2 regions of the Chitinolyticbacter meiyuanensis genome follow, and region 2 is predicted to be linked to the other one. Evidence: predicted binding sites of a transcription regulator. Region 2 holds the regulator's gene; the other holds the start of a gene.
What was found. The regulator FNR, encoded in region 2, switches genes on or off when oxygen is low (the NO sensors DNR and NnrR bind a similar motif). The targets are predictions, from matches to a motif close to TTGATNNNNATCAA.
Positions count from the first base shown of each region.

Region 1: FLM21_RS13020 (formate/nitrite transporter family protein) is a predicted target of FNR. The motif match lies at 4,174-4,187, and genes of this name have one in related genera.

Region 1 is NZ_CP041335.1:2,731,908-2,739,273, reverse strand. Features, by position in the region: gene FLM21_RS13050 (GAD-like domain-containing protein) at 23-661, shown strand; gene FLM21_RS13045 (hypothetical protein) at 658-1,497, shown strand; gene FLM21_RS13040 (UDP-2,3-diacylglucosamine diphosphatase) at 1,484-2,251, opposite strand; gene FLM21_RS13035 (peptidylprolyl isomerase) at 2,312-2,812, opposite strand; gene FLM21_RS13030 (peptidylprolyl isomerase) at 2,831-3,427, opposite strand; gene coq7 (2-polyprenyl-3-methyl-6-methoxy-1,4-benzoquinone monooxygenase) at 3,511-4,149, shown strand; gene FLM21_RS13020 (formate/nitrite transporter family protein) at 4,286-5,149, shown strand; gene FLM21_RS13015 (histidine phosphatase family protein) at 5,213-5,827, shown strand; gene FLM21_RS13010 (alkaline phosphatase family protein) at 5,844-7,028, opposite strand; gene FLM21_RS13005 (DUF2314 domain-containing protein) at 7,216-7,366, shown strand, end outside.
Region 2 is NZ_CP041335.1:1,723,430-1,730,795, forward strand. Features, by position in the region: gene dnaE (DNA polymerase III subunit alpha) at 1-201, opposite strand, end outside; gene FLM21_RS08415 (YjfB family protein) at 349-531, shown strand; gene FLM21_RS08420 (phasin family protein) at 682-1,227, shown strand; gene FLM21_RS08425 (hypothetical protein) at 1,280-1,867, opposite strand; gene fnr (fumarate/nitrate reduction transcriptional regulator Fnr) at 1,872-2,615, opposite strand; gene hemN (oxygen-independent coproporphyrinogen III oxidase) at 2,739-4,148, shown strand; gene FLM21_RS08440 (sulfite exporter TauE/SafE family protein) at 4,152-4,811, shown strand; gene FLM21_RS08445 (response regulator) at 4,919-5,287, shown strand; gene FLM21_RS08450 (chemotaxis protein CheC) at 5,299-5,919, shown strand; gene FLM21_RS08455 (GGDEF domain-containing protein) at 5,919-6,875, shown strand; gene FLM21_RS08460 (PrkA family serine protein kinase) at 7,108-7,366, shown strand, end outside.

The sequences.
Region 1 (7,366 bases), 1.0 Mb from region 2:
GCTTTGCGCTGCGGAGTGTTCCATGTCTTCCTGGTGGTCACGGCTGTTACGGCGCCCGGCGGCTGCGCCCGGCACCGAGGCGCTGTCCTTGCAGCCCTTTCTCGAGTGCCATGCGCCGACGGACGTTCGCCCTGCCTCGACCGAGCTGGTGGCGCGTTATCGCGGCCTGCTGCCCGAACCGCTGCTCACGCTCTGGCAGCGAGTGGGGCTGGGGCGCTATGGCAATGGCCTGATCACGCTGGTGAATCCCGATGACTACAAGCACCCGCTGTATGGCTGGCTGATGTACGACGAGGAGAATCCATCGCGGCTGCCGATTGCGGTGACCGCATTTGGTTTACTGATCTATTACCGGCGCCTGGACGAGGATGCCGCAGACGTCGCCTACATCGATCCGAACCTGAGAGAGGCGGGCGTACTGGCCTGGTCGCTCGAGGCCGCGTTCAACGATGTGCTATGCAGCACTGAGACGCAGGCGGAGCTACTCGACGCCGAATTGTTTGCCGCTGCATTCGCCCGGCTCGGGCCCTTGAAAACGGGCCAAAGCTACTGCTTCGTTCCGGCGCTTGCCCTCGGTGGTGCCAAGGTGCCGGAGCTGCTCGAGATCGGCGATGCGGCAGTCCAGCTTGATCTGCTGCTGCAGCTGGCCAACGCCGAATGAACGCCGCGCTGCAACGCGGATTCCGTGCATGGGGCATGGCCGGCCGGACGGCGCTGGTCTGCCTTGGCAAGGGGCTGATCGACGCCTGTTCGCCGGGCCTGATCTGGCGCTCGGCCTGCTGGAGCGTGCTGCTTGCCGGCCTTTGCCTGTGGGCCTACATCCACTTCAGCAAGGCACTGGCGCTGGCTTCGTTGAGTGCGGCAATACTATGGATCGGTGGCCTGCTGCTGGGCGGCAGCTTGACGCTGTGGGGCGCACCAGCTACCAGTTCCGGTAGCGTGGTGGCGATGGGGCAGATGGGCGCCGGGTTGCTGCAGACGGCACAACTGGCCGCATTGACGGCCCTCGCTGCCGGGGCGCTGTTCGTGCTCGGCTACCTGATCGCCGTGCTGCTCAGCGTACGCCTGGTGGCGGTACCGCTGTTGCTGCGCCGCGCGATGACGAGGCTACCGATCACGCCGTTCGAGCATCCGTTGACGCAGCCGACAAAGCCCCGCTACTGGGTATGGCTGGGCGCCGTATTGATCGGACTGTGCATCCCCGTGGTTGCCGGCCTGCTGGTGTGGGCCGCTCTTTGCTACACGAACGTCTGCAGCCTGTACGCAGCCGTGCGCAGACATATGCAGCGGGACGGACTGGTCTTGCCTGCACCCAATGCTCACCAGCGCCGGGTATTGCTATGCCTTGGGCTGCTGTTCCCGCTATTGCTGTTGGTGCCTTTGCTCAACCTGCTGTTGCCGGCGTGGCTGTGTACGTCGGTGCTGCAGGCGGCACGCCGGGCTCCTGAACCGGCGGCGCTTTCGGGCATTCAACCTTTCGATATCAACCGGCAGTGAACTCTTTTGCCGCGGTCGATATCGGCCAGCGCTGTCCATCCAACTTCAGCAACGTCAGCTCCCGTTCGTTCACGCGCAAATAGCCGCCAACACCGGCATGCCAGTCTGGCAGCACCCAGCGGGTGCCGCTGGCCACGGTGTGCTTGGTGGGCCGGTGGGTGTGGCCGTGGATCAGTGTGTCGCACTGGTTATCCCGCATCAGTTGTACGACCGCATCCGGGTTCACGTCCATGATGTAGGCCGCCTTGCTGCGGTTCATGCTGCTCGACTGATCGCGGATCTGCGCGGCCTTGCGGTTGCGCCAGCGATAGGGCAGCCGCAGCCACAACCATTGGGTGAGCGGGTGGCGCACGATGCGGCGAAAGCGCTGGTAGCCTGCATCGTCGGTGCAGAGTGCGTCACCGTGCGCCAGCAGCAGGCGCTGGCCGGCTGTAGTGACTACCGACGGGTCGGCGAGCACAGTCAGCCCTGCCTCGCGGGCAAAGCGATCGCCGCAGAGAAAATCGCGGTTGCCCGCCATGAAGTACACCGCCACGCCATGGTCGGCGAGTGCCTTGAGCTGGCGGGCCACGTTGGCGTAGAACGGTTCGTCCAGCTGATCATCACCGACCCAGACCTCGAACAGGTCGCCCAGGATGTAGAGTGCATCTGCTTCGCGCGCGGTATCCGCAAGGAACCGTGCGAAGGCCTGGGCCGTGGCCGGGTCGGCTGGCGACAGATGCAGATCGGAGATGAATAACGTGCGGCGAGGCATGGGGCGATGTTAAAGAAAAACGCGGCATGAAGCCGCGTTTTTAACTGCGTTGAAACGCAATCAGGCCAGCACTTCGGCCTTGACGATGGACACGTCCTCGTTCGGCACATCCTGGTGGAAGCCGCGGCTGCCGGTCTTCACGCCCTTGATCGCGTCGACCACGTCCTGGCCGCTGCTGACCTTGCCGAACACGCAGTAGCCGAAGCCTTGCGGGGTAGGCAGCTGGAAGTTCAGGAAGTCGTTGTTGGCCACGTTGATGAAGAACTGCGAGCTTGCCGAATGCGGATCGGGCGTGCGTGCCATGGCGATGGTGTAGGCATCGTTCTTCAGACCGTTGGCAGCTTCGTTCTCGATGGTGTCGCGGGTCGGCTTTTGCTTGAGGCCGGGCTCGAAACCGCCGCCCTGGATCATGAAGCCATTGATCACGCGGTGGAACACGGTACCGTCGTAGTGGCCGTCGTTCACATATTGCACGAAGTTGGCGACGGTCTTGGGCGCCTTGGCTTCATCGAGCTCCAGCACGATCTCGCCGAGGCTGGTGGTGAGCTTGACTTGGGTCATGGGTGGTTCTTCCTCTGGTTACTTGCTCTTGCTGTCTTTCTTCGGGGCCTTGGCCGTTTCCTTGGCGGGCAGTTCGCGCGCGCTCTGGATCACGATCTCGTCGGCCGGCGCATCGCCCGGCATCACCTGTACCTGGCCGATCTTGTCGACCACGTCCATGCCGGCGATGACCTTGCCGAATACGGTATAGCCCCAGCCGTCGAATGACGGCCAGTTCAGCGAATCATTGTTCTTCAGGTTCACGTAGAACTGGCTGGTGGCCGAATGCGGATCGTTGGTGCGGGCCATCGCCACAGTACCGCGATCATTCTTGAGGCCAGCCTCGACGGTAGCCTTGGCTTCGTTCTTCACTGGCGGGCGGGTGGCCTTCTGATTGCCCTTGGTATCGAAGCCGCCGCCCTGGATCACGAAATCACGCACCACGCGGTGGAACACGGTGCCATCGTAGTGCTTGTCCTTTACGTACTGCAGGAAGTTGGCCACGGTGGCCGGCGCTTTCTCGGGGTACAGCTCCAGCACGATCTTGCCCTTGTTGGTGACGAGTTCGACCTGCGGGTCGGCAGCCAGGGCGGTACCAGCAACGAAGAGCAGAGCGGCGCAAAGCAGCGATTTCATCGACGTGTGACTCGGTGTGGGGAAATGGCGGGTATCATAGCACGCACCCCCGCCGGAATCCGCGTTCCGCCAGAGATCCATCCATGCTGAAACTGCCTTCGATCGACACCCTGATCACCGAATTCGACCTTGCCTTGCGCACGCTGGCCGCCAGCGCCAGCAGTGCCCGGCCGCATCCCGATGCACACATCATCGATGAGGCAGCGCTCTCCGCTGGCGACAAGGCACATGCCGCCGGCCTGATGCGCGTGAATCATTGCGGCGAGGTGTGTGCACAGGCGTTGTATCAGGGGCAATCGCTCACCGCGCGTGATCCGGCCACCCGCGAGGCGCTGCGCGAAGCCGCGCACGAGGAGGTGGAGCACCTCGCCTGGACCGAGCGCCGCATCCGCGAGCTTGGCGGTCACGTCAGCGTGCTCAATCCGCTGTGTTATGCCGGCAGCCTGGCGATCGGCGTAACGGCCGGGCTGATCGGCGACAAGTGGAACCTGGGTTTTCTGGCGGAAACCGAGCGTCAGGTCGGTGCCCACCTGCAGGGCCATCTGCAGGAGTTGCCGGCGCAGGATACCAAGAGCCGCGCCATCGTCAGCCAGATGCACACCGATGAAACCGAACACGCCGAGCTCGCAGTGGAGCTGGGCGCGGCCGAGCTGCCGTTGCCGGTGAAATCGCTGATGCAGGCCACCTCCAAAGTGATGACCTCGCTGGCTTACCGGCTGTGATCGCTGTGCGCTAGCAGGCCGCGTTTGATCTGGATCAGCAAAGCACCGCATTTCACGGCGCTTTGTTCATTTGCCACATCCCGGGCGTGAAGGGCGGCGGTATAACGATGGCATTGCAATAGCCCGGTTTATCGCCATGTCTGATTCCGCTTCCAACCTGCGCTCTCCTGCCGAAATCGTCGACTACGTAGCGCATGGCGCTGTCGACAAGGCGGCATTGCCGCTGCCACGACTCGGGCTGATGGCGGTACTGGGCGGCATCTACATCGCGCTGGGTGGCCTGTTGGCGCTGGTGGTGGCCGGCGGGATGACCGGGTTGGCAAGCAGCGATCCCGGCCTTGTCAAACTGGTGTTCGGCGCGGTATTCCCGCTGGGCTTCATCGCTGTAGTGCTTACCGGCGTCGATCTCTTTACCTCCAACTGCGCCACGCAGACGGTGGCTGCCTGGCGCCGCGAGATCGGTGGGGCGGACATGGCGCGGGTGCTGGGCGTGTCGTACGCCGGCAATTTCGTCGGTGCCCTGCTCGCCGCGCTGTGCTTCGGCTGGCTGACCGGCATTCTGGTGCCGGGCGAGCCCTGGACCGCTTATCTGCTGAAGCTGGCGCAGGGCAAGCTGTCGCACCCGTTCTGGATGACCTTCATGAAGGGCGTACTCGCCAACCTGCTGGTGTGCCTCGCCGCCTGGCAAGGCTACAGCGCACGTGACACGCTGGGCCGCATGGTGGCGATCTGGCTGCCGGTGATGGCCTTTGTCGCGCTGGGGCTGGAGCACAGCATCGCCAACATGTTCTTCATCCCCGCCGCAATGCTGGCCGGGCTCGACGTGAGCTGGGGCCAGTTCATCTGGGCCAACCTGGTTCCCGCAACGCTGGGCAACCTCGTTGGCGGCGCAGTGGTATTTGGTCTGGCCTATGCAGTGCTCTATCCGGCCAAGCAGCCAGCGGGCAATGCACGTACCGCGTCGGCGCCGATGGCCGATCCGGCAAGCGCGGTACAGTAAGCTGCGTTGGCGCGGCAAGGGCCGACCATTACACTGTCGTCTTTTCCCGATCCAGTTCGACCGATGCACCGTACCCTATACCTGCTGCGCCATGGCCAGACCGAATACAACCGCGATCGCCGGCTGCAAGGCCAGTGCGATTCCCCACTGACCGAGCTGGGTATTGCCCAGGCTCGCGCCATGGGCGCCACGCTGCGTCGGGAATTGGGCGGCGCTGGCGGTTGGCAGGTGTGGGCCAGCCCGCTGGGCCGGGCCATGCAGACGGCCAGGCTGGTGAGCGAGCAACTGGGCTTGGCGCCCGACGCCGTTCGCGCCGAGCCACGGCTGATGGAAGTGGGCTTCGGTGAATGGGAAACCTTGCACGTGCCCACATTGCACTCCGAGCAGCCAGAGCTTGCAGTGCGGCCGGACTGGCACTTTGCGTCGCCCGGCGGCGAACCTTATACCGATGTCGCCGCCCGGGTGATGGATTTTCTCGACGACGCTGAACGGCCCGAGCGCCTGATCGTGATTGCGCACGGCATGCTCGGCCGTGTGTTACGCGGCGTCTACCTCGGTATTGAACCGGCGGCGATGTGGCAGCAGGACATGCCGCAGGATGCCGTGTTCCACCTGCACGGCGGGCAAGTTGGCCGGATTGCCTGCGTGGCTGACGAGCCGACCAGCATCAGCGTCTGATTCCGTTGCGGCGCTGCTAGCGTGGCCGCAGCACGATCAGCGGAATCCGTATTTCCTCCGCCGTCACCCCTGCATGCACGCCCGCCAGCTGCAGCCGCCGCTCTCCGGGCAGCGTATCGCGCAGGTTCCAGCCTGGCTTGGCAATCAGGGTCACGTCGCCGCAGCGGCGTGCCAGCTCCGGGTGCGGCGAGCCGGGGCCGAACACACCGGCTTCGAGCAACCGGCAGCTCTCGACGGGCCAGCAGGCGTGGCCGACGTGGGCCTGCGCCAGCGCCATGAATCGTTCGATGCTGCCCGGTTGCAGGTGGCAATAGGCAAGCCGAGTTTCACCGGACAATGGCCGGATCAGCAGTTCTGCCAGCGGCGCGATGCGGTCGATGTCGATCCATTGCTCGGCTGGTGCGTGCACGAAGCCGTGATCGGCGGTGATGACGATGGCGGCATCGTGCCGGCTGGCGTGCTCTGCCAATCGCACAAGGTGCGCTTCCAGTTCGGCGAACAGCGCTGCGGCTTCGACGGATGTGGGGCCGCGCTCGTGCATCAGCGTATCGAGTTGCGGCAGGTAGAGGTATTGGAAGGTCGGCTCAGCCTGCGCCAGCCGCGCGGTCAACTGGGCGAAGGCATCGTCGAAATCGCGGTAGGGCAGGCGCGCGGCTTGGCCACCATGATGGCCGCTGCACGGCGAATCGCAGATGAAATCCGGCATCAGCAAGGTGGCTGACCGGTCAAGACGATCGAACAGCGGCGGTGCTGCATAGAGCGATGCAGCCAAGGCTTCGGGCATGCTGGGCGATGCGGCAGGGTGGCGCACGTAGAGTGGCAACGGCGCAATGATTTCCTCGCCATGAAGCTGGTGCCAGCCGATCAAACCATGCTCGGCCGGCGAGCGCCCGGTCAGGATCGTGGTCACGGCCGCCGCCGTGGTGGGCGGAAACACGCTGTCGATCACCGTGCGTGGTGCGGCGTGCAGCCAGCCGCCAGCGCCCAGCCGATCAAGTTGCGCCTCGCCCAGCCCATCGATCAGGATCATCGCCACGTGGCGACGTCGGCCTATGCCGTCTAGCAGTGGATGGCTCAGTGGCGCATGCCCGAGTGCGGGGCCGGTGAGTTCGCGGCTCAGCGTGCTCATCAGGTTGAGCAGGCTGTTGCCGGCGTAATCAGGCCAATAAGCGGTAGGCAGGTTCAGACTCGATAAGTGCATTCTGCAGCTGATTGGTTATTGGTACATTCCATGAGCAAGCATGCTGGCCTGTGCGACAACTGGCAACCGGCATTTCTGTTGAAATATTGCAGGAGATGAGAGATGGCGAGCGATCTGGTTCCTTTGTTTATCCCGCCATTGAGCGCGGTCTTGCTAAGAGCCGAAGATGAAAAAGGGGCCCCGCTGGATGAAGAAGAAGTGCTTGGAATCAGAGACAGTTCGGCTGTCATCATGGTTAAAAGTGGAGCCTGGTGCCCGGTTTTCCTATGTCACAACCGAAGACGATGATTTTCAGGAAACGATCGTTGCTGCCCGAAGTACGCTGGACTACTTCCGTG
Region 2 (7,366 bases):
GCCGATGATGGGCTTGATGCCGGCGGCGCGACAGGCCTTGTACTGCTTGACCATGCCAAAGAGGTTCATCAGGTCCGACACACCGAGCGCGGGCTGGCCGAGCTCGGCGGCACGCTTGACGGCGTCATCAATGCGGACGATGCCGTCGACGACGGAAAATTCGGAATGCAGGCGGAGATGGATAAAGGCGGGCGCGTTCATCGGCGCATTTTACCGCAGCTGGCCCGACCCGCGCCGGACGTGAGCGCGATCACTGCATGCCTCGCCGATCATCCCGCTACCCTTGTGGTACTTGCCAACATAGGGGTATGGTAGGGGTGTGTATCAGGAGGTGCTGTTATGGAGTCCATGTCCCTAGTCAATGCCGCGAGCAGCTCGCAGCCGTCCGAGTATGTCGTGACCAATACGGTGCTGCGCAAAGCGCTGGACATCCAGCAACAGAACGCCCTGTCGTTGCTGGAAGCGCTGCCGCAGCCGGCGGCATACAACAACCCTGCGAACCTGGGGCAGAACATCGACGTGAAAGCGTGATGATTCGCCAGTTGCGGAGCAAGGCGGCCATGGCCGCCTTTTTTACCGCCTGTCGCCAAAATGCTGCGGCGCACAATGGGATGCTTGACGCCCGAGGCGAGGCCGTCAAGAATCCGAATTGATGCAATGCACAATCCTTGGAGTCTGACGATGTTCAACACCCATCAGTACAACGAAGCCAACCAAGCTGGTCTGGAAAAATCGCTGCGTTTGTCGCAGATCGCACTGAACGGGGTGGAACGCCTCGTCAGCCTGCAGCTGGGCTTGGCCCGTGAAGTTCTTGCCAATCAAGCTGAAGCCGCCAAGGCGCTATCCGAAGTGAAGGACGTGCAAGGTCTGGTATCGCTGCAAAAGCAGCTGGCGCAACCGTCGGTCGACAAGGCCCTCGATGCGGCCCGCTCGGTGTTCGACGTGGCCAGCGCTACCCAGCATGAACTCAATCGTCTGGTCGAAGAGCAGGTGCTCGGTTTCAACAAGACGCTGCTGAGCTCACTCGACAAGGCTGCCGAAGTGGCGCCGGCCGGTTCCGGTGCAGCAGTCGCTGTGTTTCGCAATGCCTTCGAAACGGCTGCCAGCACCTACGATGCCGTAGCGCGCAGCACGCAGAAGATTGCCGGTGAACTCACCCAAGCTGCCGTGGCCGGCGCCGAGCAAGCCGCCAAGGCGGTGGCCCAGCCGAGCAAGGCCGTGGCCTGATCGACCCTATCCCCGTTGTTCTGTTGAGGGCAGCCTTACCGGCTGCCCTTTTTTACGTCTGGTTTTGCGGGTAGAGCGTGCTGATGGCGAGTGCGAGGCGGGTTGCCAGTTCGTGCTCGGCGGGCTGCTTGGCCAGATACGCTGCGGCCAGCAGTTGCAACTGATGCTGGGTATGGCTCGCCAATGCTTGCCAGCTTGCCGGATCAAAATGCGCAGTGCCGTGGGGCCCTCGTTCAGCCAGCCAGGCAACGACCTGCTGCTGTTGCTCGGCCCACAATGCGTTGGCTGTGCCGATGAAAGCCCCAGCACCATCGCTGCCGACATGCAGCCAGCCAGCCGGAGTGGGTGAAAGGGCATCTAGCCAGGGAATGGCGCGCTGCAGCGCACTGGCGTGGCCACCTACGGCCAGCATCCAGCCCAGGCGCTCGGCTGCAGGGTGGTCGAGCATGATGGCGATGTCGACGCTGAAGGGCGGTGGCTTGGAGCAGGCAATGCCCCCTACATTCAGATGCAGCGCTTCCGCGGCCCAGGGGGAGGGTGGTGTTTCGCCTGACCAGTCTGCCGGGCAGCCGGCGCGGCTCAGGCGGGCAAGCAAGCGCTCGCGTAGCCCCGTCGGCGCAGTCAGGCAGACGGGGCCCATGGCCTTAGCCCTGGCAGCTGTTGACCAGCTGCCGCAGCGAATCGATCTGCACGATCTCGATCAGTCGGTTCTGGACCTTGATGAAGCCTTGATCCTGGAATTTGGAGAGCGTGCGGCTCACTGTTTCCAGCTTGAGGCCGAGGTAGCTGCCGATTTCCTCGCGCGTCATCCGCAGGTGGAAGCTGGATGATGAATAGCCACGCAGCGCAAACCGTTGCGACAGGTTGAGCAGGAAGGCGGCGATGCGCTCCTCGGCCTTCATGTTGCCGAGCAGCAGCATCACCCCGTGGTCGCGCACGATTTCGCGGCTCATCACCTTGTACAGATGGTGTTGCAGCGCCGGCATCTTGCGCGCGAGTTCTTCCATTTCGGTGAACGGTAGCTCGCAGACCTGGCTGTCTTCCAGTGCCACGGCATCGCAGGTGTGGTGATCGGTGCTGACGGCGTCGAGCCCGATCAGGTCGCCGGTCATGTGAAAGCCGGTAACCTGTTCACGGCCATCCTCGGAGACCACACTGGTCTTGAAGAAGCCGAGCTTGACCGCGTAGAGCGCCCGGAACGGCTCGCCGCTGCGATAAAGCGCTTCGCCACGCTTGATGGGCCGCCCCTGGGTGACGAGCTCATCCACCTGCTTCATCTCGTCGGCGGATAGGCCGATGGGCAGGCAGAGTTCGCGCAGGCTGCAGGTAGAGCAGGCCTGGCGTAAATGCTTGATGCTGATGTCTTGCACCGGGATGGTGGAAAGCATGGGAATCCCTGGGTTGATGGCCATCCGGCGGTATGCCGTAGGGCGGCTGATTGTGCCTTGATCCCGATCAACGAGGTGCCCCGACACCGCACGTTAAGCTGGTCGACCCTGCAAACAGAACGGATGACCGCGGTGACGCACGCATATGCCGGGCTGCAACAAGCCGAATTCGATCGCGACCTGATTGTCCGCTATGACGGCCACGGGCCGCGCTATACCTCCTACCCCACTGCGGATCGTTTCGGACCGCTGCAGGCCGCTGCCTGGCAGCAGGCCGTCATTGCGCGCCAGCCGGGATCGGCGACAAAACCGCTTTCATTATATTTCCACCTGCCATTCTGCGACACGATTTGTTACTACTGCGCCTGTAACAAGGTGATCACGCGCCGCCGCGATCAGGCCGAGCCCTACCTCGGCTACCTGGAGCACGAGCTGGCCTTGACTGCCGACTTGATCGAGCAGCGGCCCCGAGCGCAGCAGTTGCACTTGGGAGGCGGTACGCCGACCTTCTTCAGCGATGCGCAGCTGGCCCGGCTGATGGCGGCTGTGCGTCGGCATTTCGAGCTCGATCCAGCAGGCGAATATGCCATCGAGATCGATCCGCGCAAGGTGGGCGTGCAGACCATGGCTGCGCTTGCGGAGATGGGGTTCAATCGTGTCAGCATCGGCGTGCAGGATTTCGACCCGGCTGTACAACGCGCAGTGAACCGGGTGCAGGGCGAGGCGGAAACCGCAGCGGTGATCGCCGCCGCGCGTGCCAACGGCTTTCGCTCGATCAGCCTCGACCTGATCTATGGCCTGCCGCTGCAAACCCGCGAAACCATGGCGCGCACGCTGGAACGCGTGGTCGCGTTGCGCCCGCACCGCATCGCGCTCTACAACTACGCGCACCTGCCGGAGCGCTTCCCGCCCCAGCGTCGCATCGATGCCCAGGCGCTGCCGGATGCTACTACCAAGCTCGATATCCTGGCCGACAGCATCGCGGCACTGCAGGCCGCAGGCTACGTCTACATCGGCATGGACCACTTCGCGCTGCCAGACGATGATCTCGCCCTCGCGCAGCGGCGCGGCCATCTGCATCGCAATTTCCAGGGCTATTCCACCCACGCCGATTGCGACTTGCTGGCCTTTGGCGTATCGGCCATCGGCATGGTGGGCGGCCACTACGCGCAGAACGCCCGCAAGCTTGACGACTACTACGCCGCACTCGATGCCGGCCAGTTGCCGACGGTGCGTGGCTATGCCATGTCGCGCGACGACCTGTTGCGCCGGGCGGTGATCCAGGCGCTGATGTGCCAGTTCCAGTTGTCGTTCGAGTCGTTCGAACCGGCCTACATGATTGATTTTTCGGTGTACTTTGCGGAAGAATTGCGACGCCTGCAGCTGCTCGAGATCGATGGCCTTGTCGTGCTGCGGCCGGATGGCATCGATGTGACGCCACGTGGCCGCCTGCTGGTGCGGACCATCGCCATGGTCTTCGACCGTTTCCTCATCCGCCAGCAACCCATCGTCGCCTATTCCCGCCTGATCTGATCCATGCTCGACCCCGCCCTGTTTTCGCTGTTCATTGCCGGACTGGTCGGTGGCGGCCACTGCCTTGGCATGTGTGGTGGGGTGGTCACCGCATTCACTTTGCAGCTGCCACCCGGGCCGCGCTGGCCGTATCTGCTGGGCTTCAATGTCGGGCGCCTGCTGGGCTACGGGCTGATCGGGGCGATTGCCGGCGCTGTCGGCAGTATTCCGGGCCTGCTTGCGCTGACGCTGGTGAAGACCGTGCTCTGGTGGCTGGCCAACCTGTTGCTGATCGTGATGGGCTGCTATATCGCTGGCTGGGCGGCATGGTTCACCCGCCTGGAAAGGCTAGGCGTGCCAGTCTGGGCGCGGGTGCAACCACTGCTGCGCCGTTTGTTGCCGATCCGATGGTTCTGGCAGGCCCTGGTGGCGGGCGCGCTGTGGGGGTGGCTGCCCTGTGGCTTGGTCTATACGGCCAGCCTTTCTGCGCTGGCAAGTGGTTCGACAGAAAATGGGATTTTGCTGATGTTGGCCTTTGGGTTGGGCACGCTGCCCAACCTGATGCTGATCGGCGCGGCGGCTGGGCGCTTACGGGCTTGGCTTGGCTATCGCTGGCTTCGGTCTATATTGGGTTTGTTGTTGATCGTGGTCGGCGTCTGGCGACTGGTTGCCGGGCTGCACTAGACCTACTTCCATCGGAAGCCCTATCCACAAAGCGGATGCCATGCTCTAAACTGCTCCGCTAAATTTGCTTACTAACAAGAAACAGTAGCTTTGGGGAGTGGCGTCGGATGCCTACGCCAATTTTGGTGGTCGACGATTCGGTCATGGCGCGCAAGATGCTGATCAAGGCCTTGCCACCGTCATGGGATGTTGAAATCACGCAGGCCGGCAACGGCATCGAAGCCTTGGCCGCGTATCGCGCCGGCAAGGCTGAGGTCATGTTCCTGGACCTGACCATGCCCGAGATGGACGGCTATACCGTGCTGGAAACGCTGCAGCGCGAAGGGCTCAACAGCTTTGTCGTCGTGGTTTCGGCCGATATCCAGCCCATGGCGCGCGAACGCGTTCGCCAGCTGGGGGCCGTGGCCTTCGTCAAGAAGCCGGTCGATGCCGCGCAGATCGAAGCGATCTTGCGCGAATACGGCATTTCGCTCTGACAGCGGGGACTATGATGATCGATCATCTGTTGCTCACCCCGGACCAGCGCGACGCGCTGCAGGAAGTCACCAACATCGCCATGGGGCAGGCCGGCTCCCAGCTGGCGCAGATCCTTGAATCCTTCGTGCAGCTGTCGGTGCCGCGCATCAACATCACCGAATCGGCTGCAATTTCCACCGGCATCGTCCAGCTCGTCGGCACACCGCAGTCGGTGACTGCGGCGCGCCAAGCCTTCAATGGCACGCTGCGCGGCGAAGCCATGGTCATCTACGACCAGGACGGCTGCCGCGATCTGGCCGACCTGATGGGCTATGAAGACGCGCTCGATGGCGCGGCGGACCGCGAGCTGCTGCTTGACGTGAGCAATGTGCTGGTCGGCGCCTGCCTCAATGGCATTGCCGAATTGCTGCAGGCCAAGCTCAGTTTTTCGGCGCCGACCATCATGGCGGAGAACGTCGAGGTCGGGCGGCTGATCAATCCGCAGCAGCTGACCTGGAACTACGCGCTCCTGGTGGAAGTGCACTTCACGCTCGAGGTGCGCGATTTCACCTGCCACCTGCTGACCCTGATGCCCGAGGAGTCCATCCTCACGCTCAAATCCGCGCTCGACGCCTTCATGGAAAACTTTTGATGACGGTATCGCTGGCCGACTTCATCGTCAGCGAGGTCAATGTCGGGGTCTTTGTCGTCGATCGCAGCTACCAGCTGCTGTTGTGGAACCGCTTCATGGCGCACCACAGTGGCATTGCGAGCGGGGATGCGGTCGGCCGTAGCCTGTTCGAGCTGTTCCCGGACCTGCCGCAAAAGTGGCTCGCCAAGAAGATCGACAGCGTGTTCGTGCTGAAGAACTTTGCCTTCACTTCGTGGGAGCAGCGGCCCTACCTGTTCCGCTTCGCCCACAATCGGCCGATCACCGGCGGCATCGACTTCATGCGGCAGAACTTCACCTTCATGCCGGTGCGCAACGATGAGGGCGAGGTGGAGGCTGTGGGCGTGACGCTGATCGACGCAACCGACAGCGCGATCTACCAGACCATGCTGCATACGGCGATGCAGAAACTGGAAGAGAGCTCCAATCGCGACGGTCTCACCAGCGTATTCAACCGCCGCTACGTCGACATGCGCTTGCACGACGAGATCCAGCGTATCGAGCGCTATCACGTCGAGCCGTTCAGCGTGCTGCTGTTCGATCTGGATCACTTCAAGAAGATCAACGACACCTACGGCCACCTCGCCGGCGACGAAGTGCTGCGCGAAGTGGCGCGGCGCACGCAGGCGGTGCTGCGCGAGCCCGACGTGTTCGGGCGCTACGGCGGCGAGGAGTTCATCCTGATCCTGCCGCAGACCGATGCTGAAGGCGCGCGAGCGGCGGCCGAGCGTATCCGCTTCGAGATTGCGGCCGATTCGGTTACCTCCGGCGATGACAAGATCACCGTCACCGCCAGTATCGGTGTGTCGGAGTTCGTTCCCGGCGTGACCACTGCCGAAGCGGTGGTGGCGCAGGCCGATACCGCGCTCTACGCGTCCAAGCACGCCGGACGTAATCGCGTCACTGTGTACTCGCCGCAACAGCCCGCTTCCGCCTGATCGGCACCGACGGCCGGCGGGTGCTGATGCATCGCCACACAAGGTCGCTGATTCTCCACACTTTATTCCCCTCGCATTGCCCCCGCCTGTGGCGCGCCGCACGTTTGCGGTGCAATGCGGCCATGTCCGTAGCCTGCCCGCGTCTATAACGGAACTGTCGAGCCGGGGCGAACTTTCCGCTTCCGCACTGCCTAAATGGCAAGCCGCCGTTTCCCGCCGCTGGAGGTGCCGCATGGATATCTTCAACCACTACTCGTCCCGCTACGAACGCACTCGCGAGGAGGAGCTTTCCCTCAAGGAATACCTGGAACTGTGCAAGCGCGAGCCGGCGGCGTATGCCACCGCAGCCGAGCGCATGCTGATGGCGATCGGTGAGCCGGAGATGATCGATACCCGGCTCGATTCGCGTCAGTCGCGCATCTTCCAGAACAAGGTGATCCGGGTCTACCCGGCTTTCCGCGAGTTCTTCGGCATGGAGGAGGTGATCGAGC